3 regions of the Lysinibacillus sp. NPDC097162 genome follow, and region 2 is predicted to be linked to each of the others. Evidence: riboswitches for the same ligand, from Rfam matches in the RefSeq annotation. Region 2 holds a riboswitch; each other region holds the start of a gene.

What was found. Region 2 has a riboswitch for lysine ahead of ACIQXW_RS14415 (amino acid permease). Riboswitches for the same ligand answer to the same signal wherever they lie in the genome.
Region 1: another riboswitch for lysine. It lies ahead of ACIQXW_RS15980 (aspartate kinase); the one in region 2 lies ahead of ACIQXW_RS14415 (amino acid permease).
Region 3: another riboswitch for lysine. It lies ahead of ACIQXW_RS07560 (transporter substrate-binding domain-containing protein); the one in region 2 lies ahead of ACIQXW_RS14415 (amino acid permease).

What each region holds. Positions count from the first base shown of each region.
Region 1 covers NZ_JBIWDT010000003.1:270,063-279,846, forward strand. The annotation lists gene ACIQXW_RS15965 (amino acid permease) at 1-844, shown strand, start outside; gene trxA (thioredoxin) at 966-1,277, shown strand; gene uvrC (excinuclease ABC subunit UvrC) at 1,470-3,260, shown strand; lysine riboswitch at 3,398-3,576, shown strand; gene ACIQXW_RS15980 (aspartate kinase) at 3,679-4,908, shown strand; gene ACIQXW_RS15985 (YslB family protein) at 5,250-5,684, opposite strand; gene ACIQXW_RS15990 (succinate dehydrogenase cytochrome b558 subunit) at 5,957-6,565, shown strand; gene sdhA (succinate dehydrogenase flavoprotein subunit) at 6,633-8,387, shown strand; gene sdhB (succinate dehydrogenase iron-sulfur subunit) at 8,393-9,172, shown strand; gene ACIQXW_RS16005 (acyl-CoA thioesterase) at 9,407-9,784, shown strand, end outside.
Region 2 covers NZ_JBIWDT010000002.1:478,123-487,906, reverse strand. The annotation lists gene ACIQXW_RS14425 (nitric oxide synthase oxygenase) at 1-918, shown strand, start outside; gene ACIQXW_RS14420 (CynX/NimT family MFS transporter) at 958-2,163, opposite strand; lysine riboswitch at 2,342-2,517, shown strand; gene ACIQXW_RS14415 (amino acid permease) at 2,601-4,064, shown strand; gene ACIQXW_RS14410 (response regulator transcription factor) at 4,299-4,991, shown strand; gene ACIQXW_RS14405 (sensor histidine kinase) at 4,996-5,931, shown strand; gene ACIQXW_RS14400 (ABC transporter ATP-binding protein) at 6,068-6,991, shown strand; gene ACIQXW_RS14395 (ABC transporter permease) at 6,984-7,673, shown strand; gene ACIQXW_RS14390 (purine-cytosine permease family protein) at 7,754-9,133, opposite strand; gene ACIQXW_RS14385 (class II histone deacetylase) at 9,186-9,784, opposite strand, start outside.
Region 3 covers NZ_JBIWDT010000001.1:1,502,746-1,512,529, reverse strand. The annotation lists gene ACIQXW_RS07570 (2-oxoglutarate dehydrogenase E1 component) at 1-1,626, shown strand, start outside; gene odhB (2-oxoglutarate dehydrogenase complex dihydrolipoyllysine-residue succinyltransferase) at 1,724-2,959, shown strand; lysine riboswitch at 3,301-3,486, shown strand; gene ACIQXW_RS07560 (transporter substrate-binding domain-containing protein) at 3,606-4,457, shown strand; gene ACIQXW_RS07555 (amino acid ABC transporter permease) at 4,779-5,504, shown strand; gene ACIQXW_RS07550 (amino acid ABC transporter ATP-binding protein) at 5,518-6,249, shown strand; gene ACIQXW_RS07545 (DUF6501 family protein) at 6,820-7,017, shown strand; gene ACIQXW_RS07540 (toxic anion resistance protein) at 7,084-8,157, opposite strand; gene ACIQXW_RS07535 (5-bromo-4-chloroindolyl phosphate hydrolysis family protein) at 8,154-8,804, opposite strand; gene ACIQXW_RS07530 (acylphosphatase) at 9,075-9,356, opposite strand; gene ACIQXW_RS07525 (methyl-accepting chemotaxis protein) at 9,399-9,784, opposite strand, start outside.

The DNA.
Region 1 (9,784 bases), on a different contig from region 2:
TATTTTATTGTTCGGTACGTTTGGAAATCATACAGCAGTTGGTTTTTCTAACTTAACTGAACACGGAGGCTTTTTCCCTAACGGATCAACGGGGTTAATAGCTGCAATGCTTGTCGTCATTTATTCTTATGGTGGAACAGAAATCATTGGGATTACATTAGCTGAAACAAAAAATCCAGAAAAAGTAGTACCAAAAGCTGTTCGCAGTACATTAGTCCGTATTGTTACGTTCTATCTACTTCCGTTCTTTATTATCGTAAGCTTGATTCCTTGGAATGAAGTAAATGGTGTCCCTGAAAGTCCATTTGTAATGGTATTTAAAATGATTGGAATTCCAGGTGCAGACCATATTATGAATGCTGTTGTTTTACTTGCTATTATTTCTTCAATGAATTCAGGGCTTTATGGATCATCTCGCGTGCTGTATACACAAGCTGTAGACGGTCGTGTTCCTAAAATCTTTGCTCATTTATCTAAACGAAAAGTTCCTGTATATGCTATTTTAATGTGTACGTTAGCTTTATATTTAGGTGTAATTTTTTCTTTATATGCTGGAAGCAAGACTTTCGATTTCTTAATGGGATCGCTTGGCTATACAGTATTATTTATTTGGTTAATTATTGCGATTGCCCATTTAAAATCACGAAAAAAACAATCAGAAAACACAAGCGCATATGAAGTTAAATGGTTTCCATATACAACGTGGATTGCTATTATTGCGTTAAGTGCCATACTCATTGGGATTATTTTTACAACCTCTATTATCGTGACAGGAATTACGTTAGCAATTTACATTTTTATTACGTTAACGTATGTATTTAAAGGCCGACATCAAGTGAATTAATTGGCGTTATTTATTTTCCTGACACTTTTTTCATAAAATATACATTGCAGGCAGATTGTTCGCTCAAGCTATTTTATCCATGCTATACTACAACCATAGTAAGATTTAAGGAGGATTTCAAATGGCAATTGTACATGCAACAGATGCAACGTTTCAAGATGATATTAAAGAAGGCTTAGTATTAGTCGACTTTTGGGCTGCTTGGTGTGGACCATGTAAAATGATTGGACCAGTTCTTGAAGAAATGGACGCTGCAGGTAGTGCGGCTAAAATCGTAAAAGTAGATGTGGATAACAACCAAGGTACTGCAGCACAATACCAAATCATGTCTATCCCTTCATTGCTTTTATTCAAAAACGGTGAATTAGTAGACAAAACTGTTGGTTTCCAACCAAAAGAAGCATTAGAAGCATTCATCGCTAAACATGCTTAATTCGTAAAATAAAGAGCTGAGCCATCTTTAGATGTGCTTGGCTTTTTTTCGTTATATAATAGATAAAGGAAAAACAATAAACGCTCGTTTTTCAATAAATTTTCTTGTTTTTTGTAACGATGAAAGGCAATAAGAGAGTGGTAATGGAATGGCGGTTATTATTAAGACATCAAAAAGGGGGGCAGGTAGGCGATGAATGATTTAATTAAACGAAAGCTTGATATTTTACCAGATCAGCCTGGCTGCTATTTGATGAAGGATCGACAAGGGACAATTATTTATGTAGGTAAGGCAAAGGTGCTTAAAAACCGAGTACGCTCGTATTTTACAGGAACGCATGAAGGAAAAACTCAGCGCCTTGTCGGTGAAATTGAGGATTTTGAGTATATTGTGACTTCTTCTAATTTAGAGGCACTCATTTTAGAGTTGAACCTTATTAAACTACACGATCCTAAATACAATATCATGCTAACGGATGATAAAACGTATCCGTATATAAAAATTACGAATGAAAAATATCCACGGCTTATTACAACACGGAAAGTAAAAAAAGATAAAGCAAAATACTTTGGTCCTTATCCAAATGCGTATGCAGCAAGTGAGACAAAAAAGTTGCTCGATAGACTATACCCACTTCGAAAATGTGTACAATTACCTTCAAAAGTTTGCTTGTATTATCATATGGGACAATGCTTAGCGCCGTGTGTAAAAGAAATTGATGCACAAGTATATCACGATATGATTGAAGATATGACGAAGTTCTTAAATGGTGGAGTAGAGACAGTAAAAAAAGAGCTTGAAGCGAAAATGTTGGCTGCAGCTGAGCAACTAGAATTTGAGCGAGCGAAAGAGTTCCGCGATCAAATTGCACATATTGAAACGGTTATGCAAAAGCAAAAAATTGTGTCCAGTGATACTACGAATCGCGATGTATTCGGTTATGCAGTTGAAAAGGGCTGGATGTGTGTGCAAGTCTTTTTCGTTCGTCAAGGTAAGTTGATTGAACGCGATGTTTCCATCTTCCCTATTTATCAGGATGTTGAGGAAGAATTTTTAACATTTGTTGGCCGCTTTTATGAAAAGCCTGAGCATATTAAGCCTAAGGAAATTTTTATTCCTCAGTCGATTGATGCAGCAATTTTAACGGAATTATTAGAGGTTAAAGTGCTAACGCCGAAGCGAGGACAAAAAAAGGAACTAGTAGATTTGGCCATGAAAAATGCAGAAATTGCTGTGGCGGCAAAATTCCAGCTAATTGAGCGACAGGAAGAGCGAACAATTGGTGCTTGCGAGGCATTGGGTGAAGCAATGGGGATTTCAGCACCTCTTCGCATTGAAGCATTTGATAATAGTCATATGCATGGTGCTGATGCGGTATCAGCAATGGTTGTGTTTATTGATGGTAAACCTGCAAAGAAGGAATATCGTAAATACAAGACACGCACAGCCGCTAAACATGACGATTACGGAGCAATGCAAGAAGTGATACGTCGCCGTTACACGCGTGTATTGAAAGAAGGATTGCCATTGCCTGATTTAGTTCTAATAGATGGCGGTAAAGGACAGATGGAAGTAGCGCGAGAAGTGTTAGAGGATGAGCTTGGTCTTGTTATCCCAATTGCGGGCTTAGCAAAAGATGAAAAGCATAATACATCACAGCTTTTATTTGGAGATCCGCCCGATGTCATTGCATTAAAGCGGACAAGTGACGGGTTTTATTTACTACAGCGTATTCAGGACGAAGTACACCGTTTTGCCATTACATTTTTACGCCAACAGCATGAGAAAAATGCTATTCAATCTGTTCTAGATGGAATTGAAGGTGTTGGTCCAAAGCGCAAGCAACAATTATTGAAGCATTTCGGCTCTGTTAAAAAGATTCGTGAGGCAAGTGAGCTTGCACTTCAAGAAGCGGGAATACCTGCGAACTTAGCGAACAGTATTTACAATTATTTTCAGCAACAGACATTGTCAAAGGATTAGACATATGCTAAGGTTGTCATAGAACAATGAAGTGAAAACACTATCTTGTTCTATTACACCTTATATGAATGTTTATGTGAGCAATGCATAAAAAGGAAGTATTTTCATATAAGAAAAATTAATAATTCACTATTTTAAGTGATGATAGAGGTGCAAGATTCAATAGTAGCACATTGAAGGATGGACAAATCCAGTGACAATGTGTGAAAGGGGAGCTTGCCGAAGTGAAGTATCGTTGTTTCCGATACTTTGCTGGTTTTGCATTTAATAGATGTAAGACTGTCGAATCTTTACGTTTCGGAGAGCTATCACACATGCGCAAGCTTTTTATTGTACATGTTGCAGGCAGCTTTCACGTTATGTGAGTGCTGCCTTTTTGCTGTTCTAGAGACGAATTGATAAAAGGAGAATGATGATAATGGCGAGTATTGTATTGAAATTTGGCGGACCTGCAATCGCTTCAACTGAGCGCATTCGAGAGGTAGCTAAAATAGCTATAGCCAAAAAAGAGCTTGGCTATGAAGTAGTAGTGGTGACTGCAGCAATGGGTCGCACAGCAAAAGACTTAGCAAAGATGGGACGTGATTTATCAGACGATGCTTCTAAACGTGAGATGGATGTACTACTATCGACGACCTCACAATTAGCAAGTGCCCTTTTTGCAATTGCTTTACAAGAGGAAGGCTATGATGCAGTTTCATTGACTGGTTGGCAGGCTGGGGTGCAAACAGATGCGAAACATTTTAATGCACGTATCGACCATATCGATGTGAGCCGTATGAAAGAACATTTGATACAAGGACAAATTGTCGTTGTTGCGGGGGAGCAAGGCATTAATAGTGCGCACAATATAACAACACTTGGTAAGGGTGGCGCAGAAACAACAGCAGTAGCCATTGCAGCCGCATTAGAAGCGGAACGTGTTGACATTTATACAAATGTGGATGGAGTTTATACAGCAGATCCTCGTCATATTGAAAAAGCAAGAAAGTTAAAGGAGATTTCATATGATGAAATGCTTGAACTATCACATTTAGGTTCACATATTTTACATCCACGTGCAGTGGAGCTCGCAAAAAAGTTTCAAATCCCAGTTATTATTCGTTCAAGCGTAGTAGATACAGAAGGTACTTTATTGAAGGAGGAAGTTGAAATGGAGAAAAATTTAATTGTACGTGGTGTTGCTTATGAGTCTGATATCATTCGCCTAACAATCGGTTATGATACATACTCAACTGCATCGTTAGCAGATATGTTTGCTATACTTGCAGACAATCGCATTAATGTTGATATTATTGTGCAAGCTATTATAGAAGGTGTGAGACCATCAGTATCTTTTACAATTTTAAAAGAAGAGTTTGCTGATGCTTTACGTGTACTAGAGGATAGTAAATTGTCACTTGGTTTTAGCTTTGCAGATTTTGAAATTGGCTTAGCGAAAGTTTCAATTATAGGATCAGGCATGGCATCAAATCCTGGCGTTGCTGCACGAATGTTTGACCGTTTACGCCGCGAGGATATTGCAGTAAAAATGGTCAGTACTTCTGAAATTAAAGTTTCTGTTGTTGTACCACAGGACGAAATGATCCGTGCTGCAAACGCATTACATGAGGAGTTTAATTTAGCAGAAGAGATTCCCGTAAACTAAAAGGTAGAAGTCAACATCCTTAAATGATTTTATATGCATAACATTAGCTTTCTATATAAATAAAGTTGGGTACTGGTGATTTGCGCTACGGGCGTACGCTTTCCGCGGGCACATACGTAAGCCGTAACCCTCGCTAACGCGCGGTTTGTTACGTCTTACGTTCTGTGCAAGAGTCATCCGTCCTTCGCTCCAATTCACTAAACGAAGCGGTAGGAATATTCCAATTGATTACTAAAAAAGGATAAAAAAATGACAAAAGGCATCAAGAGTTACTTCATGTTGCCTTTTGTCGATACTCAGAAAGGATTGCTTTTCTAACAAAATCGCAATGCTTTACTAGCTTATCCATTTTGAATTGTATTCATAATACGCTCTTTAACATCCCATTTAACTGTAAACATGACGAACTGGTGCTTTTCGCGCTTCTCATCATAACATTCCGTTAAGTATCCTTTTGCTTGTTGGATTTGTTCAGCAATAAACCCTGCTTCTAGTCTGAAGCTTCGATTATGAATTTGCAAAAGTGTTGGTTCATTTGTTAAATGGAAAATGCGTCCATCTTTAGACTCCTTTGTCAATTCAAGAGTACCCCAGCACGCATCCGCGAAAAATGCGATAAGTTCTTCTTGACTTTTACAAGGGAACTTCCGTGCAAGCTCCTTTCCAGCCCAATAAAGTACGTCATCTTCATGTTTACCGAGTATAGAAGATAGTATATGATCACGGATTAATTCATATCCAAATGGTGAGATTGTATTAGATGGATTATTTAACATTGAAATCCTTCTTTCTTAGAATTTTCTTATAATTTAGCGTCAATAAAGTAAAGGTAGAATTTTCGAGAAGAAACGACACGTTATGTACTAGATTGCTTCTATAATAAGGGCTATTAAAAACTCTATGTTACCTTGACGCTCGTAGCACTTGAGAGTACAATAAACATGTCATAATATTGTACCATGATGAAATACACAGTCAATGGAGTATCATTTACAAAATGGTGACTTCTTTTGTTGTGCTATTTTAAGTACTAAGGGGGGTAACAGTCTTGTCGAAAGATCGAGAGTTTTTATGGCGTCGCTTACATTCTCTACTAGGTATCATTCCAGTAGGTCTGTTTTTAACGATGCACCTATTCATTAACTTTACAGCAACAGGCGGAGCAGAAAGTTACAATGATGCTACCGCAGTAATGGAAAAGATTCCATTTCTTATCCTAGTAGAGTGGATTGTCATCTACATTCCATTAATGTTCCACGCATTTTATGGTGTGTACATCGCATTCACTGCTACACCAAATACAGGGCGTTTTAGCACATACCGTAACTGGATGTTCTCATTACAACGCTTCACTGGTGTATTTTTAGTAATTTTCATTGCATGGCATATTTTCCAAACTCGTATTCAAAAAGCGCTTGGTACACACGTTGATTACGACATGATGGCAAATATCGTAAGTAATCCATTTATGCTTGGATTCTATATTGTTGGTATTATATCAGCAACTTTCCACTTATCAAATGGCTTATGGGCATTCCTAGTAAGCTGGGGTATCACACAATCTCCTCAGTCTCAAAAGATTGCTACTTATGTAACAAACGTTCTTTTCGTAATTCTAAGTGTAGTTGGTGTGGCTGCTATTTTAGCTTTCGTATAATTTAATAAAAGCTACTATAGAAGTGCATGCAATCTTTGCAATTTTTTAAGAGGAGTGAGAAATAATCATGGCGAAAAGCAAAATAATTGTTGTTGGCGGCGGTTTAGCTGGTCTGATGGCAACGATTAAAGCAGCTGAAGTTGGTACTGAAATTGATTTATTCTCATTAGTTCCTGTAAAACGCTCACACTCTGTATGTGCGCAAGGCGGAATTAATGGTGCCGTAAATACAAAAGGTGAAGGGGATTCTCCTTGGATTCACTTTGATGATACAGTATATGGTGGGGACTTCTTAGCGAACCAACCACCTGTTAAAGGTATGTGTGATGCAGCCCCTGGTATTATTCACTTAATGGACCGTATGGGTGTAATGTTCAACCGTACGCCAGAAGGTTTATTAGACTTCCGTCGTTTCGGTGGTACGTTAATGCACCGTACAGCATTCTCAGGTGCAACAACTGGTCAGCAATTACTATACGCGTTGGACGAGCAAGTTCGTTCTCACGAAGTAGCTGGATTAGTTAACAAATATGAGCACTGGGAATTCCTTGGTGTAATTATCGATGATGACGGCGTTTGCCGCGGTATCGTAGCACAAAATATGCGTACAGAAGAAATTAAATCATTCCGTGCAGACGCTGTTATTATGGCGACTGGTGGCCCTGGTATTATTTTCGGTAAAACAACAAACTCTGTTATTAACACAGGTTCTGCTGCTTCTATCGTATACCAACAAGGTGCTTCATACGCGAATGGTGAGTTCATTCAAATTCACCCAACAGCGATTCCTGGAGATGACAAAAACCGTCTAATGTCAGAATCTGCTCGTGGTGAAGGTGGTCGTATTTGGACATATAAAGACGGTAAACCTTGGTACTTCTTAGAAGAAAAATACCCTGCATACGGTAACTTAGTACCACGTGATATTGCAACACGTGAAATTTTTGACGTTTGTGTAAACCAAAAGCTTGGTATCAACGGCGAAAACATGGTATACCTAGATCTTTCTCATAAAGATCCACACGAATTAGATGTTAAACTTGGTGGTATCATTGAAATCTACGAAAAATTCGTAGGTGATGACCCACGTAAATTACCAATGAAAATTTTCCCAGCAGTTCACTATTCTATGGGTGGATTATGGGTTGACTACAACCAAATGACTGAAATTCCTGGTCTATTTGCAGCAGGTGAATGTGATTATTCTCAACATGGTGCAAACCGTCTAGGTGCAAACTCATTATTATCTGCTATTTATGGTGGTATGGTTGCAGGTCCAAATGCAGTTGATTACGTTAAACATCTTAAAAAGCATGCTGAAGATTTATCTCAAGATATTTTCGAAGCACGTGTTAAAGAAGAGCAAGCTAAGTGGGATGCTATCATGAAAATGGACGGCACAGAAAACGCTTACCTTCTTCATAAAGAGCTTGGTGAGTTAATGACAGCTACAATGACAGTTGTACGCTTTAACGACCAACTTGAAGAAACATATAAAAAACTTGGGGAATTCCAAAAACGTTGGGAAAACATCAATATCAACGATACACAAAAATGGAGTAACCAAGGTGCTCACTTTACTCGTCAGTTGAAAAACATGCTTTACTTAGCGAAAGTAATGACAAAAGGTGCTTTACTTCGTAACGAATCTCGTGGTGCGCACTATAAACCAGACTTCCCGCAACGTGATGATGAAAACTTCTTAAAAACAACTATGGCGAAATTCGACCCAGCTACGGGCGAGCCAGTTATCACATATCAAGAAGTAGACGTTTCATTAATCCCACCACGTAAACGTGACTACTCTGCGAAAGGAGACTAAGAATTATGGAAATCGCAGCTAATACTGGAAGAAAAGTAAAAGTTGAAATTTTACGTCAAGATACACAAGGTGGCCAAGGCTACTGGCAGAAATTCGAAGTTCCTTACCGTCATGGTATGAACGTTATTTCTGTGTTAATGGAGATTCAAAAAAATCCAGTGACAGAAACTGGTGAAAAAACAACACCAGTTTCTTGGGACATGAACTGTCTTGAAGAAGTTTGTGGAGCATGTTCAATGGTAATCAATGGCCGTCCACGTCAATCATGTTCAACACTGATTGATCAATTGACTGAACCAGTTCGCCTTGAGCCAATGAAAACTTTCCCGGTTGTACGTGACTTACAAGTAGACCGTGATCGTATGTTCAACGCACTGAAAAAAGTAAAAGCATGGGTACCAATCGATGGTACTTATGATTTAGGTGAAGGTCCTCGTTTGCCAGAAGGTAAACGTCAATGGGCTTATGAATTGTCTAAATGTATGACTTGTGGTGTATGTATGGAAGCGTGTCCAAACGTGTCTGAAAAAGCTTCATTCATTGGGCCAGCACCATTATCACAAGTACGTCTATTTAACACACACCCAACAGGTGCAATGATTAAGGACGAACGTTTAAATGCAATTATGGGTGACGGCGGTCTTGCTAACTGCGGTAACTCTCAAAACTGTGTAGCTGCTTGTCCTAAAGGGATTCCTTTAACAACATCTATCGCATCTTTAAACCGTGCAACAACAGTGCAAATGTTCCGTAACTTCTTCGGTTCTGACCATTACGTTGACTAATTGTACAATGCAAATCCCTTACACAATTGTGTAAGGGATTTTTTTATAGACTGTTAGTTAAAAGAAAATAGGTGATTCGGGAATAAAACACTAAAATTTCTGATTTTTCTATCATAATATAGCAATTTCCTTTATAATGAATTTATATTCATTTTTAAACTATTAAAATACGGCTAAATAAACAACAGTTTCGTAAAACATAAGCTGGATACAGAACGAAGGGGGAAGTTAAATATGAAAGCAAGTTATATTGGGGATTTTGAGAAATGGGCAAATGATTTTTCATTTTATATTGAAGTACGTGTTCGTTTTTCAGAAACGGATATGTATGGCCATATGAATAATACAGTTAGTTTTACATATTTTGAACAGGCTAGGATTGATTATTTTAATCATCTGGGCATATTAATGCCTTCTGCAATTGATGACAATGTAAATGGGATTCCAATCGTAGCGGATTTACAATGTGATTATAGAAAGCAAGTTTTCTTCGATGATGTCATTCGCGTGTATACGAAAGTAGCTAAAGTAGGGAATTCATCAATGGATATTCATTACTTAGCAAAAAATCAAAAGGATGAAGTATGCTTTACAGGACGTGGTACCGTTGTA
Region 2 (9,784 bases):
CTTACTTTTGGTGCACGAGTAGCCTGGCGTAATAGTAATAAATGTATCGGAAGATTATTTTGGCACTCACTGCATGTTGAGGATGCACGCGATGTTTTACATGAGCAAGGCATATTTGAGAAGTTGCTACATCATATTCGGTATGCGACAAATGGCGGTAAAATTCGCCCAACGATAACGGTATTTGCATCTGAAAGAGTAAAGATTTGGAATCATCAGCTTATACGTTACGCAGGCTATGAGACGGAAGCTGGTATCGTTGGTGATCCACATTCTGTGCCATTTACAAAAGTATGCGAATCACTAGGTTGGCAGGGTGAAGGAACAGCATTTGATGTACTACCACTCGTTATACAGGTGGATAACCGTAAACCTCAATTATTTACAATTCCACGTGAAGATGTATTGGAAGTTTCAATTCGCCATCCTGAGCATCCGCAGGTGGAGAAACTAGCGTTGAAATGGTATGCAGTGCCGATTATTTCAAGCATGCGCTTTCAAATGGCAGGTATTGATTTTCAGGCAGCTCCATTTAATGGTTGGTATATGGGAACAGAAATTGGGGCACGCAATTTAGCTGATCATGATCGTTATGATATGTTACCGAAGATCGCTGAAATTTTTGGTCTCGATACAACAAAGCAGGCATCGCTTTGGCGTGATCGTGCATTAGTTGAATTAAATATTGCTGTTCTGCATTCCTTTAAAGAAGATGGTGTAAGTATAGTCGATCATCATACTGCTGCACAGCAATTTAAGCTATTTGAAGAGGCTGAGCAGAAGGCAGGCCGTGACTTAACAGGCAACTGGACTTGGTTGATTCCACCGTTATCTCCTGCAACGACACATATTTTTCATAAGCCTTATGTCAATGTTTATAATACACCAAATTATTTTTATCAGAAACCGCATTACTAAATGTAAAGAGGCAGCTCATAGTATGATGAGCTGCCTTTTTTAATTTATATATTCATTTCTAGAAGCTCTAAACGAACAGAAGAATAGTAATGCCGCAACGACAACAAATAGCCATCCAGCTGTATCCCAGCCGCCAAATAAATCATGTAAGTAACCAAATAAAATAGGACCTACTGCGGCTAATAAATAGCCTAATGATTGTGCAAAGCCAGATAAATCAGCTGCCTCAAATGCCGTATGTGTACGAAGTGTAAAGAACATCATTGCAAGAGAAAATGAAGCACCACCTGCTAAACCTAGCAATATCATCCACAGTACAGCAAGACTAGTCCATTCCATGACAAGGCCAGTAAAGCCGATGAAATAAAAGGCAGTAAACATTAAAACGAGGGGGCGCTGTGATGTCATTTTACTAGCGATAATCGGTACAGCTAAAGCCATAGGTACTTGTGAAATTTGCATGATGGAAAACATCCAACCTGCACGATCTGCGGCTATTCCTTGGGCAATATAGATTTCTGGAATCCAAGCTGCAGTTGTATAAAATAATAATGATTGAAAGCCCATCGCGCCCGTGACTGCCCAAGTAACTGGTGATTTCCACAATGGTATACGTGCTTTCGTAGTGGCTACAGTTGGTTCAGGCTTATTAAATTTTAATTGTGGAATCCAAATCAAAATCGTCACTACGACAAGAGCTAGAGCGATTGCAAGTGCACCTTGCCAGCCAAGAGATGCATTGGCTATGGGATAACTAATACCAGCGCCAATTCCAGCGGTTAAGTTCATGGACATTGTGAAAAATGCCATCAGTAATCCAACATGATAAGGGAATTTCATTTTAAGTAGCCCTGGAATAAGGACGTTACCAAATGAAATAGCCACACCTATTATCATTGTACCAAATACTAGTAATCCTGTTGTTCCAAGTGAACGCAACACAATTCCTAGTGCTAATAAAATCGTTGATATAAATAGTGTTAATTCCAGACCCAGTTTTCTTGCTATTACTGGGGCAATAGGTGACACTAGCGCGAATGCAAGCAATGGAATGGTTGTTAGAAAGCCTGCAAGTACGTTAGATATACCGAGATCCTCACGAATGAAGGAAATAATTGGTCCTACAACCGTTAATGGCATACGTAATGTCGAAGCAAGAAAAATTACACCGATGACTAATAGAAGCGTTGTGCCCTTCCAGTTAATCTTTCTGCTAGGATAAGTAGATTCCTCGTTAGTTGTCAAAATAAGTACCTCCCTGATAGAACAATTATAATTCGAACCACTATAACACTTTAACACAATAATAAAAATAGTAGAATATTCATAAAATACAGAACATTAATCGTATTATTGAAATGTCTTAGGTCGTATGTTAAACTAAGAAACATCATAAATTTAATAATTATATGCCTCATGTTTGTATTGAGGTAGAGGTCGCGGTATTTATAAGTAAGCTAATGGAGATGACAAGCATTGAAGATGTTAGCTGAAAGGAAATATTGCCGAAGTGTGAGGGGACTTGAAAACCTCATGCTGGGGCTGTCTCCGAAAGGAACAGAACTGTCACGTTGGACAACGTGTTGTGCTATCATTTTTAAGAAACAGAGGATTTACTTAGCCATCACAACGTTCATGTGATGGCATTTTTTTGCCTCTTAGAAAAGGAAGGAAGCTTTAACGTGAGTGAGATAAAAACTAATCAGCTCGGTCATAAAGCACCAGAGTTGAAAAAAGAATTAAAAAGCCGCCATATAACAATGATTTCGTTAGGCGGTACGATTGGAACTGGGCTATTTCTAGCAAGTGGTGGTGCTATAGCGCAGGCTGGACCAGGTGGTGCACTTCTTGCTTATGCATTAATCGGCATTATGGTGTACTTCTTAATGACAAGCTTAGGTGAAATGGCAGCTTATATGCCTTCATCAGGTTCATTTAGTACGTATGCAACAAAATTTGTAGATCCAGCGCTTGGCTTTGCGCTTGGCTGGAACTACTGGTATAACTGGGCGATTACAATTGCCGCTGAAATTGCAGCAGTTTCTCTTATAATGAAGTACTGGTTCCCAGACAGCTCTTCGGCACTATGGACAGTCATCTTTATTGCGATTGTACTAACATTTAATTTACTATCTGTAAAAAGCTATGGTGAAAGTGAATATTGGTTCGCAATGATAAAAGTTGTGACTGTTATTGTTTTCATTATCGTCAGCCTATTGATGATTTTCGGTATTTTAGGTGGACAAGCTCCTGTAGGCTTTACGAATTTCTTTATAAGTGATGGACCATTCCACGGTGGCTTCCTTGCTACATTCGGTATATTTCTAGCAGCAGGTTTCTCGTTCCAAGGGACAGAGCTATTAGGGATAACTGCTGGGGAAACTGATGATCCTGGTAAAAATATTCCGAAGGCTGTTAAGTCCGTCTTCTGGCGTATTATTTTATTTTACATTTTAGCCATTGCAGCTATTGGGATGTTAATTCCATTTACAGATGCTCGTTTATTATCTGAAGATATTGCTGTTTCACCATTCACATTAGTGTTTGATCGCTTAGGAATTGCCTTTGCTGCTTCATTAATGAATGCCATTATTTTAACGGCGATGTTGTCTGCTGGTAATTCAGGATTATATGCATCATCACGTATGTTATGGCAATTAGCAGTAGATGGACATGCACCTAAGATTTTCGCTAAGCTAAGCCGTCGCGGAATTCCAATTTACGCATTACTGCTGACATTAGCAGTAGGTTGCTTAGCATTTTTAGCATCATTCTTTGGTGATGGCGTTGTCTATATGTGGCTTTTAAACGCATCTGGGATGTCAGGCTTTATTGCATGGCTTGGTATTGCCTTTAGTCATTACCGTTTCCGTAGAGCTTTTGAAGCACAAGGCATAGACCCAAAATTACTACCATATAAAGCAAAGCTATATCCATTCGGGCCACTCTTTGCATTTACAGTGTGTATGATTGTTGTAATTGGTCAAAACTACACAGCTTTCACAGGCGATTCAATTGACTGGTACGGCGTCCTTGTTTCATATATCGGTATACCGCTGTTTATCGTCTTGTGGTTAGGCTATAAAATAAAACATAAAACTAAAATGATTCCACTGCAAAAGTGTGATTTAAAAGTAGAAAAATAGAAATAAAAGCTGTCCTATTAGTTTATAGGGCAGCTTTTATTTATTTGCCGTTGATTTCCGTTGTGTGCGGCGCTGGAGTGTGATTTTAGTTTGGCAAATTGTTTGAGAATTGTTTGAGTGCCTGTCACTTTAAAAAAAACATATGGTAAGCTATATAGAGACAGGATAAAAATGTAAAACTGTTTAAGTAGATGGGAATTAAAGATAATGCTTTATTGAGAAGAGGTGCCTAACATGCAAAAACATATATTACTTGTTGAAGACGATGAGGACATCCGAGAAATGGTCGACAAGTTTTTAACAATGGAGGGCTTTGCCGTTACATCCGTTACAAATGGTGAAGAAGCAGTGCAAATTTGTTTAAGTAAAACGTTTGATTTAGTTATTTTGGATATTATGATGCCTAAACTAGATGGATTAGAAGTGTTAAAAATAATTCGAGAAAAAGAAGCGCTACCTATTATTATGATGTCAGCAAAAGACAGTGATGTAGATAAAGCATTAGGTCTTGGATTAGGAGCGGATGATTATATTGCAAAGCCATTTTCAATGTTGGAATTTTCAGCGCGTGTGAAAGCTGCAATACGAAGGGCTACACAATATTCAAGCTCGATGGAGGAAACGAAGGGGACATTGACTATCGGTAACTTGGTAATTGATGTCGTTAATTTCTCAGTTGAAAAAGACCAACAACAGGTGAAACTAACTTCAAAGGAATTTGCGATTTTAAAGCTATTTATCACAAATCGTAATCGCGTATTTACTAAACAGCAAATCTATCAACTCATTTGGAATGATGAATATTATGGTGATGAAAATATTATTAATGTGCATATAAGGAGATTGCGAGAAAAAATTGAAGATGACCCTTCCAACCCAAAGTATATTAAAACACTTTGGGGAATTGGCTATAAATTAGAGGGCTAGGCGTATGATACTATTTCTATCTACCGTTATTCTTTTTCTCATAGCAATCATTCTTTTGCAGCTGAAAAGAAAACGTGAGCAAAACGTTACGCTCAAATATATGCACACCAAACTACAAGCTATTATAAACGAACAATCAAACGAGAAAATTTTAGTTGCTACTTCGAATCAAGAACTACAGCAACTGCTTACTACTATAAATGCATTACTGAATGATACGCACAAAATATTAGCCAAACATCGAAAAACGGAAAGTTCAATGAAAAAGATGCTTGCCAATATTTCGCATGATTTAAAAACGCCGTTAACAGTTGTGCTAGGCTATACAGAAATGTTGCAGCTACAACATTCGCTAAAAGATGCAGAACAAAATCGCTTACTTTCAGGAATCCATTTAAAAACGGAGGAAGTATTGAAGCTTATTCATACATTTTTTGATTTGGCAAAAATTGAAGCGGGCGATACAGAATACCCAATAACAAAAGTAAACGTAAGTGAAATATGCCGCAAAAATATTTTGTCATTTTACGATATGGTGATGTCGGTAGGCCTTCATATAGACATTAACATACCTGAAACACCGATTTATGCTCTAGGCAACGAGGATGCGTTAGAAAGAGTGTTAAACAATTTAATCGCCAATGCGATTGCTTACGGGGCTGAAGGTCGTGTAATTGGGCTAACAGTAAGAAATGACGCTACCGATGTTTATATTGATGTCTGGGATTGTGGGAAAGGTATTGATGAATATCATATAGACAGCGTATTTGAAAGGATGTTTACGCTTGAAGACTCAAGAAATAAATCATTTCAAGGTAGTGGGCTAGGTCTAACGATAACAAAGCGACTTGTAGAAATAATGAATGGTACAATCCAACTGAAAAGCATCCCTTATGAAAAGACGGTTTTTACGATTTCATTAAAAAGAATGATGTACTAATCTAGCCCTGCCTGTAGAGCTAAAAATGCTCTAGAGGCTTTTCTTCTTCTCTTAAGGAATTTGTAAGAATCAAGTAATAAAATAGAGAGTTTTACTTCTTATAATAAAGAAAGCCACAAATGAGGGAGAGGTTTAAATGGCGTATATTGTAAAAACAAATCAGCTTACAAAAGTTTATGATGGAAACGAAGTGGTTTCTACAGTCGATATGCATGTTAAGAGAGGAGAGATATATGGTTTTTTGGGTCCAAATGGAGCGGGGAAAACAACGATTATGAAAATGTTAACTAATCTGGCCAAACCGACAAGTGGGGAAATTGAAATCTTCGGTGAAAAATTAACGGATCGGTCGTACGAAGTGCTAAAAAGAATGGGCACAATCATTGAATATCCCATTTTCTATGAAAAGTTAACAGCACAAGAAAACCTTGAATTACATTGCGAATATATGGGTTATTACGATAAAAACGAAATCGGCCATGTTCTCGATTTAGTAAAGCTAACGAATGTGGATGGCAAAAGAGTAAGGGATTTTTCGTTAGGAATGAAACAACGTTTAGGTATTGCACGTGCGATAATGACTAAACCAGAGTTGCTAATTTTAGATGAACCGATTAATGGTCTTGATCCAGTTGGTATAAGAGAGCTAAGAGAATTATTCAAGATGTTAAGTAAAGAATATGGCATTACGATTATTGTTTCCAGTCATATTTTAGCTGAAATTGAGCAAATGGCTGATACAATTGGGGTCATTAATAATGGCAGGTTAATTGCTGAAGTTTCGATGGAGCATGTAAGGCATAGCCAAACAGATTTTATTGAACTAATTGTCAGTGAGGGAAAAAAGGCTGCCTTTATTTTAGATAGTCAATTACGCATCACCAATTTTAAATGCATTGATGAGCGCTGTATTCGAATATACGATATGTCTGTTTCACAAAAAATACTATCCAAAACGTTAATAGAACATGATATTGAAATTGAAGAGATTAGTAGGAAAACAAGTTCTTTAGAGGATTATTTCTTGAAATTAATCAATGGAGGTGGCATCCATGCTTAATTTAATGCGTTTAGAAATGAAAAAAAACCATTTAGGCTCGTATGTGACAGCTGCTATTATTGCCAATGTCGCTATATTAGGTTTTATGTTTATGATTTTAGTTATTTCAAAAATAGAAGGCGACGCTGGTTTAGAAAACTATCCTATCGCTTTAACAGTCATTGATTCTTTTGTAAGATGTGTATTTATTATTTTCGCGGCTACATTAATTGCAAAACTTATTATTGGCGAATATAAAAATAAAACAATAATAACTGCATTTATGTATCCTATAAATAGAAAAAAACTAATCGCAGCAAAGCTTGCCATTGTTATTTTATTTACATTTAGCGCAATTATCCTTTCAAATATATTTATTACAGTAATTTTTCTTATGATTAGCGAGAACTTTCAATTAATCCCAGATACTTTGACAAACGCAATGATTATGCAGCGCATTCCTTCAGTAGTAATGAATGCTGTAGCGGCATCCAGTATGGCCCTTATTCCATTGTATTTTGGTATGAAAAAATACTCCGTGCCAACAACAATACTGTCATCTCTTTTAATCGTGATGGTTGTTTCTTCAAATACGGGCACTTTTTCATTGAATGATATTATCGTAATCCCAATAACATTAGCGATTATAGGTATAGTTATTGCCTATTTAGCAATTCGCAACATCGAAAAGGTAGATGTTTAATAACATAAGTAAAGCCCCTGTATGAAAATACCATACAGGGGCTTTAAAAAGGCCTGGGGAAGCCTGACGAACCTTATTTATTAATTATTCTCAGGTACATTAGACGTTGCATAGACGTCTACAGAAAGTTTGGCAGGTGCCGTTAATTTAGCAAAGCTAATATACAATAGGAATGAAACCGCACCACCAACAATCCATGCAATATCTAATCCATCTAGCATTTTTGCAATAGGTCCCACATATAACTCCGTATTAATAAATGGAATTTGAATAAAGATGGTTAACAAGTAAATAATCATTGTTGGTATATTAATTTTCCCGAAAATGCCATCCTTTTTGTTGAACTCATCTGGAGGATAATGGACTCTCTTTAAAATATAAAAATCAGTTAATGTAATCATACTCCACGGAATGATAAAGAATAATATAAATCCTAAGTATAATTGGAAATTAGCCATAAAATTGCTAGAGCTCCAAGTGGCAATAAGGGCAATAATGACACCAATTGCAATGGAAGTAATTGTGCGCAGTCTAGCAGATGTTTTAAACATTAAAAAGTTACTCGCAATCGATAAAATAATAATACCTGCTCCATAAATATTTAAGGAGTTAATAACAAGGACACCAAGAGATAACAGTAATGCAATGATGAAACCTAATGAGCCCATATCTTTAATTTGTGCCATAACATTACCATTCACAACCATAGTGGCAATAGCAGCACCTAAAACCATCAACCAAACTGAACTTGCAAAGCTTCCAAGATAACTATAAGTAAATACCTTTTTAGATTGTGATGGATGGATAAATCTCGAATGGTCAGACACATACGGACCATACGTAATTTGCCATGTTACACAAATGGAAGTCATTAATAAAAACTGGCTGAAAGAAAAATTACCTGCATTTAAAAGATCCATTGAAACATTCGCTAAAATCATAATAGATAAAATAATAAATACCACTGTAAAGCCAATTGTATAGATTTTCATCGACTTTTGAAGTAAGCCTTGTCCAAAAATAGCTAGAAGCACCATTGGAATAAGACTTACGATAACCGTTACATTCATATTAAGGCCGAGTGTTTCCTGCATGCCTTGTCCGACTAACACGGTATTGGTTGCGCCGTAGCCTAAATACATGATCAGAATGATTAACATAGGCAAGATAGCCCCGAAGTAGCCGAATTGTGCTCTACTTTGTACTACTTGTGGTAAACCTGCTTTAGGGCCAGTAGCAGAATGGAGTGCCATAATTGCAGCTCCAATGGCGTGTCCTAATAGGATAGCAACGAGTGACCACCAAAAATTTAACCCTAATACGATAGCTAGAGATCCTGTTACAAGTGTTGTAGAAACTGTACTTGCGGCAAACCATGTGAAAAATAGCTCTTTGGCAGTGCCATTACGCTGTTCTAAAGGAATATGTTCATAACTAATTTCCTCGATAGAATTGCTCATAGATACCCTCCCTCTTATTAATTATTTTCAATATAATAATAGTGTTTTAAATTTAAACAGTTACTTTTAAAGATGGCCAGTAAGCCGATTGAATTGAAATGACTTCATTAATTGCTTTCTTTTCTACTTCGTTTACAAAGTCAGGATACCCTTGGGAATCTTGGAATGGATCTTCTACATCGCTTTTCACACCACATAATTCTTCAATAATGCGCAATGTACAAAATGGAACATAAGCATTACTGTAACCACCTTCATGACAAAAGACGATTTTTCCATCTGTATGCTTGTTTGCTAAGTTCATCATGATTTTCGTTAAATCTGCAAAGCCTTCAGCAGTCATGTTCATACGTCCAAGTGGATCGAACATACCTGGATCTTGTCCAGCAGAAATAATGATTAGCTCTGGTTTATAATCGTTCACGATTGGCTCCACAATAGACTTAAATGCTTCAATATAGCCTGCATTTCCTGTACCTGGAGGAAGCGGAATGTTCACGTTAAATCCTTTTCCGTCAGCCTCACCTACGTTCTCTGCATAACCTGTATTATTCGGGAAACTTAAATGCTGATGAACTGAGAAGAATAAAACACCATCAGTGTCATAGAATGCACTTTCTGTTCCATTACCATGGTGAACGTCCCAATCTA
Region 3 (9,784 bases), on a different contig from region 2:
CAAGACTCACGTTCATCTGTCTATTCTTCTGACCCAGCAAAAGGTTATGAAGTACCAGTTGTTCATGTGAACGCAGACAGCCCAGAAGCTGTTTCTCAAGTAGGTCGTTTTGCAGCAAGCTACCGTCAAAAATTCGGAAAAGATATTGTTGTTGACTTAATTGGTTACCGTCGACATGGTCATAATGAAACAGATGACCCAACTGTAACAAATCCAGAAACATACAAACTTGTTTCGAAACATGAGACAATTCGTGCATTATACGGAGCGCAGTTAGTAGCAGAAGGATTAGTTACTGCTGATGAAGTTGCGGCACTTGATTCAGCTATTTATGCTGAGATGCAGGTTGCTTATGATCACGTTAAAGAAATGGCAGAAAAAGATGAACATAAACATTTAGAAATGCCAGAAGAATTAAAAATTAATTTCCCACAAATCGATACAGCAGTAGGTGCGGAGCGTTTAGAAACGATTAACGAAGAACTACTTGTGTTTGAACAAAACTTCGAGCCACAAAAGAAATTAGGCAAAATTTTAGAAAAACGTCGTGATGCATTTGCATCTGCAAAAATTGATTGGGGTCATGCTGAAACATTAGCATACGCAACAATAATTCAAGATGGCACTCCAGTACGATTTACTGGTCAAGATGCTCAACGTGGTACATTCTCACAACGTCATTTAGTGTTACATGACAAAAATAACGGTAACGTATTTACACCACTTCACCACATTTCTGGTGCAAGCGCTTCATTTACAGTACACAACTCACCATTGACAGAAGCTGGGGTTGTTGGCTTTGAATACGGTTACAATTTAGAAAAAGGTAACGTACTTTCAGTATGGGAAGCGCAATTTGGTGACTTCGCGAACATGGCTCAAGTGATGTTTGATAACTTCATTTCAGGGGCACGTTCTAAGTGGGGTCAAAAATCTGGCTTCGTCATTCTTTTACCTCACGGTTACGAAGGGCAAGGTCCTGAACACTCTTCAAGCCGTATGGAGCGCTATTTACAAATGTCTGCTGAAAATAACTGGTTTGTTGCAAACTGCTCGAATGCAGGGAACTACTACCACTTATTACGTCGTCAAGCAGCATTGTTGGAAACAGAAGGTGTGCGTCCATTAGTGGTTGTATCACCAAAATCGTTACTTCGTCATCCATTAGCTGCAGCAAATGCTGAACAATTAGCAAATGGCTCATTCCAAGAAGTAATCGAGCAACCAGGTTTAGGTTCAAAAACTAAATCTGTTGAACGAATTGTATTAGGTACAGGTAAAGTAATGATTGACTTAGCAGACCGCGTGAAAGATGGAGAAGGCTTCGATCACTTACACATTGTTCGTGTAGAGCAACTTTACCCATTCCCAACAGCGCAAGTTGCTGATATTATTGCTAAGTATCCTAACGCTAAAGAAATCGTATGGGTACAAGAAGAACCTAAAAACCAAGGTACTTGGAATTACGCATTGGAAACATTATATGAACTATCTGAAGGTAAAAAGCTTCGTTATGTAGGTCGTCCTGCAATGAGCTCAACTTCAGAAGGTGATGCAGATTCTCATAAAGCAGCTCAATCAGCTCTAATTGAAGAAGCAGTTGCTGAAACGGTAAAAGTAAACTAAATATATTTTTATTACTGGAAGCTGGGCTACATGCCTAAGGCGGTAGCCCTTTTATGTGCATGATACGCATGCACGTTAATCAAAGGAGGAAATGAAAGTGGCTGAAATTAAAGTCCCTGAATTAGCAGAATCGATTACAGAAGGTAGTATTGCACAGTGGGTTAAAAAAGTGGGAGACCGCGTGGAAAAAGGTGAATTCATCGTTGAACTTGAAACAGATAAAGTAAATGCTGAAATCATTTCTGAAGAAGCTGGGGTGTTAACACAAATTTTAGCTGAAGAAGGCGATACTGTTCTTGTAGGTCAAGTAATCGCAGTTGTAGAAGCGGGCGAAGGGGCAGCACCTGCACCAGCAGCACCAGTTACGGAAGCTCCAACACCAGCGGCTCCTCAAGCAGTAGCTGCACCAACACCAGCAGCACCAGTTGTGGAAGAAACTTCTGGCGAGCGTGTAATTGCATCTCCTGCAGCACGTAAACTTGCTCGTGAAAAAGGTATTGATCTTGCAGCTGTATCTCCAGTTGATCCACAAGGTCGCGTACGTGTACAAGACGTTGCAGCTCACGGTACAGCACCTGTAGCAGCACCTCAAGCGACACCAGCAGCACCAAAAGCAGTAGTAGCTGTTGATGAGTCACGTGTTACAGTTGAAAAAATGAGCCGTCGTCGTCAAACAATTGCTAAACGTTTATTAGAAGTTAAGCAATCGACTGCTATGCTTACAACATTCAATGAAGTAGATATGACAAATGTTATGGCACTACGTTCTCGTAAAAAAGATCAATTCTTTGAGTCTACTGGCTCTAAGCTTGGTTTCATGTCATTCTTCACAAAAGCTGTTGTTGCGGCGCTTAAAAAATACCCTTATGTGAATGCTCAAATCGTTGGCGATGAAATTCACTTAAATAACTTCTTTGATATTGGTGTAGCTGTATCAACTGAAGAAGGTTTAGTAGTACCAGTTGTACGCGATGCTGACCGCAAAAACTTTGCTGAAATTGAAGATTCAATTGCAGACTTAGCTAAAAAAGCACGCGATAAAAAATTAGGTTTAGCTGATCTTCAAGGTGGTTCATTCACAATTACAAATGGCGGTGTATTCGGTTCATTAATGTCAACACCTATTATGAACGGTACACAAGCTGCTATTTTAGGAATGCACTCAATTAAAAAACGCCCTGTAGAAGTAAATGGCGAAGTAGAAATTCGTCCTATGATGTACTTAGCATTATCTTACGACCACCGTATTATCGATGGTAAAGATTCTGTAGGCTTCCTTAAAACAGTTAAAGAGTTACTTGAAAATCCAGAAGATTTATTATTAAATTCTTAATTCGATAAATTAAGTATTCAAACCCTGCAAACTTAACTGTTTAGCAGGGTTTTTCATTTAGATTGATTTACGCTATAATGAAATTTGCTTGATGGTCTTAATGGCCTTTATTTGACTGGGAAATCGATTCTTATGGTTTATAAATCTTGTTTTTTATAATAAAAATTTGTGAAATGATGACAAACATAGTTAATGTTATTCTACTTTATTTATGGATTTTAAAAGGATTAAAGGCTAATTTTGTAATTAGTCAGAAAAATGATAAAACTATCTTGACGACTATGCTAGCTTTATAGTAATATCTATATATCAATTAAATAAACAAACCTCACTTTTGTTTTTTGTGAGGTAGAGGCGCGGTATTTATTAGTCCATTGCTGAGTATAAGCAAGCGAAGACGTAATGGAGAAGGAAATATCGCCGAAGTATAAAAGGAGCTCGTACTTTTATGCTGGGTCTGCAGTGAATAAGTGCAGGACTGTCCTAGTAAATTCAATTCCAGTTTACTAGGTTGTGCTATCTCGGAAACATGGAAATTATAGTGAGGATTTGGGCAACTGTCAATAAAAGGTAAGACCTAAGTTCAAAACTTAGGTCTTTTTTTGTACAGTTGCTTTATTTTTTTTACAGAAAAGGGGAGTTTTAGATGAAAAGAAAATGGTTGTTATTTATGTTAACAGCAATGACAGCAATCGTGTTAGCGGCTTGTGGTTCTGGTGACAAGGATGAAAAGACAACAGGTGATGGTTCAAAGGAAGAAACTGGTGGAGAGTTCCGCATTGGGATGGAAGCAGGTTATCCTCCATTTAACTGGACTCAGCAAGATGATGCAAACGGAGCAGTGAAAATTGCTGATAATGCAGAGTATGCAGGCGGTTACGATGTACAAATGGCGAAAAAAATCGCTGATGGCTTAGGTAAAAAATTAGTAGTAGTAAAAATGGAATGGGACGGTTTAGTACCTGCGCTTCAGTCAAAAAAAATCGATGCGATTGTAGCAGGGATGTCTCCAACAGAAGAACGTAAACAAACAATTGATTTCACTGAAAACTACTACACTTCTGATTTCGTAATGGTAATTAAAAAAGGTAGCAAATATGAAAATGCAAAATCAATTCAAGATTTTTCAGGTGCAAAAGTTACATCTCAGCTAAATACATCTAACTATAATGTTATCGATCAAATTAAAGGTGTAGAAAAGCAAACAGCGATGGAAAACTTCTCTGCAATGCGTGTAGCTCTAGAAGCTGGCAAAATTGATGGCTATGTAGCTGAACGTCCAGAAGGTATTTCGGCAGCAGCAGCTAATGACAAATTCACATTTGTATCTTTTGAAGAAGGATTTGATACAGATATTTCAAATACTTCAATTGCAGTTGGTTTACGTAAAGGTGATGCTAGTCTAGATAAAATTAATGAAATCTTAAAAGGTATTTCAGAAGATGATCGCCAAAAAATTATGGAAGAAGCTATTCTTCAACAACCTGCAGCTCAGTAATACAAAAAGAGATAGGGTTGTCCTTAACGAAAAAACAGCATACCGGAAATTTCAAGTATGCTGTTTTCTCTAAGTGAAAATTCACTTACAACATATAGAGAAGTTGATTTTTACTGATTGAAAGTCGTGACATTTTGCTAAGAGCGACTGGGACAGCCTTTATCATATTTAGTTTGTTCAGAAAGGCAGTCATTCTGAATAAAGTCATGTCTAAGAAGTGTGTCACATATTTTGAATAAAGCAAATGAATTCAAATGAAGAGATGATTTCACAAAAGGCATAATTGATATAAAGCAACAACACGTTGTTAGGAGGAACATCATGAGTTTAGAATGGATCATTTCTATTATAGAAAACAACTGGCAAATGTTTTTACGAGGAGCGTATTATACGTTACTCATTTCAACAATCAGTACAATTATTGGTGCATTCATCGGATTTTTTATTGGGATTATGCATACCATTCCAGTTCGTAAAAAAAGTATAAAACATTTTTTATTAAAATGTATTAATTTTATACTGACATGCTATGTTGAATTTTTCCGTGGTACACCAATGATTGTACAGGCAATGGTAGTATTTTACGGGCTAGATATTGCTTTTGGCATCGATATGCACTTTATTACTGCTGGTATTTTAGTCGTTTCACTAAATACGGGTGCGTATATGGCTGAAATCGTACGTGGTGGGATTGTCTCTATCGATAAAGGTCAATACGAAGCTGCTTCTGCGATTGGCATGGGGCATGTGCAAATTATGATGCATGTTGTATTACCGCAAGTTGCTCGTAACATCTTACCTGCAACAGGTAACCAACTCATTATGAATATTAAAGATACTGCCGTTTTAAGTGTAATTGGTGTAACGGAATTATTCTTTCAAACAAAATCGATTTCGGGTAATAACTTCCGTTATTTCGAATCGTTCTTTGTCGCATGTGTGCTTTACTTCATTATGACATTTACGGCTTCAAGAATTTTACTATATGTAGAAAAACGTCTTGACGGTCCGGATGCTTATCAAAAAGAACTGAAAGAAATTGACTAGGGGGAACGAACAAATGGCAATCATTCAAATAGAACATTTAAGTAAATCATTTGGTCGTAACCAAGTATTAAAAGATGTGAATTTTAAAGTAGAAAAAGGAGAGGTTGTATGTCTAATTGGTTCATCAGGATCCGGCAAGTCAACACTCCTTCGTTGCATTAATTTACTTGAAACACCAAATGGTGGGGAAATTATTTATAAAGGGGAAAATATTTTACACGCAAAACATAACGTTCAAGCTTATCGTACACATTTAGGAATGGTTTTCCAACAGTTTAATTTGTTTAACAATCACAATGTGCTAAAAAATTGTACAGTTGGACAGGTAAAAGTGTTAAAGCGATCAAAAGAAGAAGCTGAAAAAACAGCTTTAAAATATCTTAAAATCGTCGGGATGGATCAATATGTTAATGCAAAACCACGTCAACTTTCTGGTGGTCAAAAGCAACGTGTAGCCATTGCTCGTGCATTATCTATGAACCCAGATGTAATGCTTTTCGATGAGCCAACATCCGCTCTAGATCCAGAAATGGTTGGGGAAGTGTTAAAAGTAATGCGTGAATTAGCAGATGCGGGAAATACGATGCTGATCGTTACACATGAAATGGAATTTGCGAAGGAAGTTGCAGACCGTGTTGTGTTTATGGATAAAGGTGTAATTGTTGAGGAGGGGCCCCCTTCAAAGGTGCTAGTAGACCCGGAACACGAACGTACAAAAGAATTTTTAAAACGAACGCTGAAGTAAGTTTTATAGTATTTCAATTGTTTTCATATGTTTGTATAAAATAATGCCTAAAAAAGTGAGTCCAGAGCGAAGGACTCACTTTTGCTTATCGTATCCGCACGCAGCGGAAGTCAACAGCTTTTGCAATCATGTTAATAAAATGGAATTTATTTATTGATATGTTCAGTTGATTGGAGCGGAGGGCGACGACTCCTGCGGGAACGCACAATACGTAAGACGCAACAATCCGCGCTAGCGAGGGTTGCGGCTTACGGTGTGCCCGCGGAAAGCGTCCGCACGTAGCGGAAATCAACGGCAATAGACAACTATACTTATTTTCTAGAATTCCATTCTGCATATAAAATGAAGCAAATGGCAAATGCGACCGCGATGATAAAAAACCATTGTGGGACTCCACCGAAACTCATAACAACACCTCGAGTATAGATTTTATAGTATGAAATATGCAAACAATTCGTTATTAAGGACAAAATATAGACTTCTATAGTTTTTTCTCCACAAAAGAGCCAAAATCGTATAAAATAAACAATAGATGTTAGCTAATGGCTAGTAAAGAGAGGTAGAGAATTTATGTTACATTTAAAATGGAAAGATGCACCAACACTTCGTACAGTTACTTGCAAACATACGAACGCATCTAAATATTTAGTATCAAACGTATTAACAGTTGGGAAAGAATATGAAGTGAAAAATGAAACAGAAGAGTTCGTTTTCATTATCGACAACACTGGTAATATTGGTGGTTACTATAAAGAGTATTTCGCATAATAAGATAAAGGGGTGTCTCACATAATTGCTGAGACACCCCTTTATATAATTTAGCGCCCCATAATATTATTCCATCGTTTTTGATTGTTTCATGCCAGCTACATCCTGTTGTAGATGTTGTTTTTCCTTTTCGGTAGCTGTATGTAAAGCAAAAACATCTTGAATGGCCATTTTAAGCTCATGCTGTGTTTCTTTAAATTTCGTTACTTGTTGTTCAAAAGATGGGCTTGTAAATCGTTCATTTGTACGTGCTAGTCGTTCTTCTAGCTGTGCATAATGATGATCCATATTCATTGAAAGCATCATTGCTAATTGATTTTTCCAAAGAGGTATAAGTGTGACGATTGAAAACTCGATTTTCTCAGCAAGTGTTTGATTGGCTTGTTGAATCATGCGTATTTGAGGTGCTGTTTGTAATGCTACCTGTTGTGAAACTTGTAAATCATATATACGCTGATCAAGACGTTCAAGTTGCGCCGTGAAATCATTGAGCTGTTGAATAGCGAGCGGTTGTTTAGTCGTTTGTACGATGCTGACTTTTGAAGGTAGCTCAACTTCAATAGCTTGGTGTTTTTTCATCTGTCCAGCTGCAATGGCAGTTGCTAGTTCTTCAAAAAATCCCCGATTATGTGTATATAATTGCTCCAGTAATTCAACGTCTCTTATTAGCTGTAGCTGTGCACGTTCGAGCTGGACACCTATTCGTTCAACCTGAATACTAATTCGTTCAAACTCAGTAAGGGTTTGTTTTACAGTTGGTTCTGTTTTACCGAACATTTTTTTAAAGAAGGAAGGTTTTTTTGGCTCTAGTGCAGCAGGGTCTACACGGTCTAATGTTTGCATTAATGAATCAAGCATCTGTCCAATCTTAGTGACATCCTTATCCTTTACTTGTGCAAGCATGCGATCTGCAAATTGAGAGACGGCGCGTTGAGAGTCTTGGCCTAAAGATAACACTGATTCAAAATTAGTTAGGTCAATTTGACTTGCATATAAAAGTGCTCGACTTTGAGCAAGAGGTGATAGCGTTTCATAGGTAGTCATTGCCTCTTGATTTGACGATCCTAAATAGGTTTGTACAAGAGGTGAGATTCCTGGCAACGATTCTAATGGAAAGATAGAATCTCTGTTAGCTGTCATTTTTCATCGCCTCGCCATTCCAGTTGTTCTTTCCTTCTTAAGTTGGAACGGTTTGCAAATTCAATTTCCATTTGAAGATGATCGATATCGTTTGAAAGTGCATCTTTCAAGTCAATTTGAAATGTAGAATTTAAATCCGATAACGTTTCGCGTGTTTTTGATAATGTCACTTGGATTTCTTTATCTTTGACAGGTTGCTTTGATAGCATTGTATACTTATCAGTCAATTCAACTGCAGAAGGGAGGTGAGCATAAAAAAACGGCTCCACATTGTAAAACTTTTGCGGATCAGTTTTTACAATTTTAACGATATTTTTTGAAATACGAGTCATTTCGAGTAATTGTTTAAAAGCAGAAACTGAACGTACGCGTAAATAGTTTTGACTTAATGTTTGAATATGCTTGTTAGCTGTTGAAAGCTGTAGTTCTATATGTTTGTACTCATCCTTCGAAATACCTGCTATGTGCATAACTTTTCTTTTTTGATTATGTTTTAGCAACGTTGTACTCGTTGCATATGTTCCAGCGAACAATAAACCACCAAGGAAGTATCCTGGATTTGCTGCAAACGCTGTAATAGAAACAGTTGATAGAGAAATTAAAAGGCTAGCGGTATGTCTAGAGAAAAACTGTCCTATACTGAGCATAGTTTCTTCCTCCTTGCTTTTCAGTATGTCTATCTTCTAATACGTAATAATCGACATAAAGTTTCATTATTAATAATTGTACTTATATTAATTTTACTGCTGTTTGTTAAGTTTCTCAATGAATACACCTGCGCAAAAGCTCCAAACTTGCCTAATGGTGTACTTATAACCTTTATAGTATGTTCGATTTATAAAAAGACCATTACCAATAGTCCGTTAATCTTAAGTTTTTCTTGCGATTAAAGGGAAGTAGAAAAAAAGAAGCCAGACTTAAACAATGTCCGACTCCATACGTACATAACCTTTTAAATCGTCGTAAAGTTCTAAAGTAAATGAGTTAGAGTCTGCCTGAGGGCTAACACCCTTTTGAACAAATAGTAGAAATTCGTCAATTGCTTTTTTTGAACCTTCTACTTCTACTTCAATTTGCTCTTGTGCATTTAACTTGCAATACCCTTTTAAACCAAGCTCAATTGCTTTTTGTTTAATAAAAAAGCGATAGCCAGTCCCGTAAACATCTCCGAAAAATTTAATCAGCGCTCTTTTGTTCACGCTAAAACCTCCCAAAAGTAGTAGAGGGATAATCCCTCCAACTTACTGCATAACACGTTCTTTTTCCAAATAAGTAATTAGGTTATTAATAAAGAATAGAACTCGCTCTGAGGCTTCATCCACCTCTTTTAAATGGTCCTCAGCTTTTTTAATATTACCAACTTTAAAGGCTTCTGCAGCTAGTTTGGCAGATTGGTGTACTCGTAAGTGATAGCCATCTAATTCACGATAATCCTGTAAATGGCCAAAGCGTTCAACAGTACGAGAAGCAGTATACCATTTACCTAGGCGACATTCCGTATGTGAAGATACATCACTTGGCTGTACTTCTTCTAAACCAAGGAACATATTATAAATACGCCATTTCCATAAAATATGATCAGCTTTCGAAAGCTGTAATAGGGCAATTGAAGAAAGTTGGACATTAT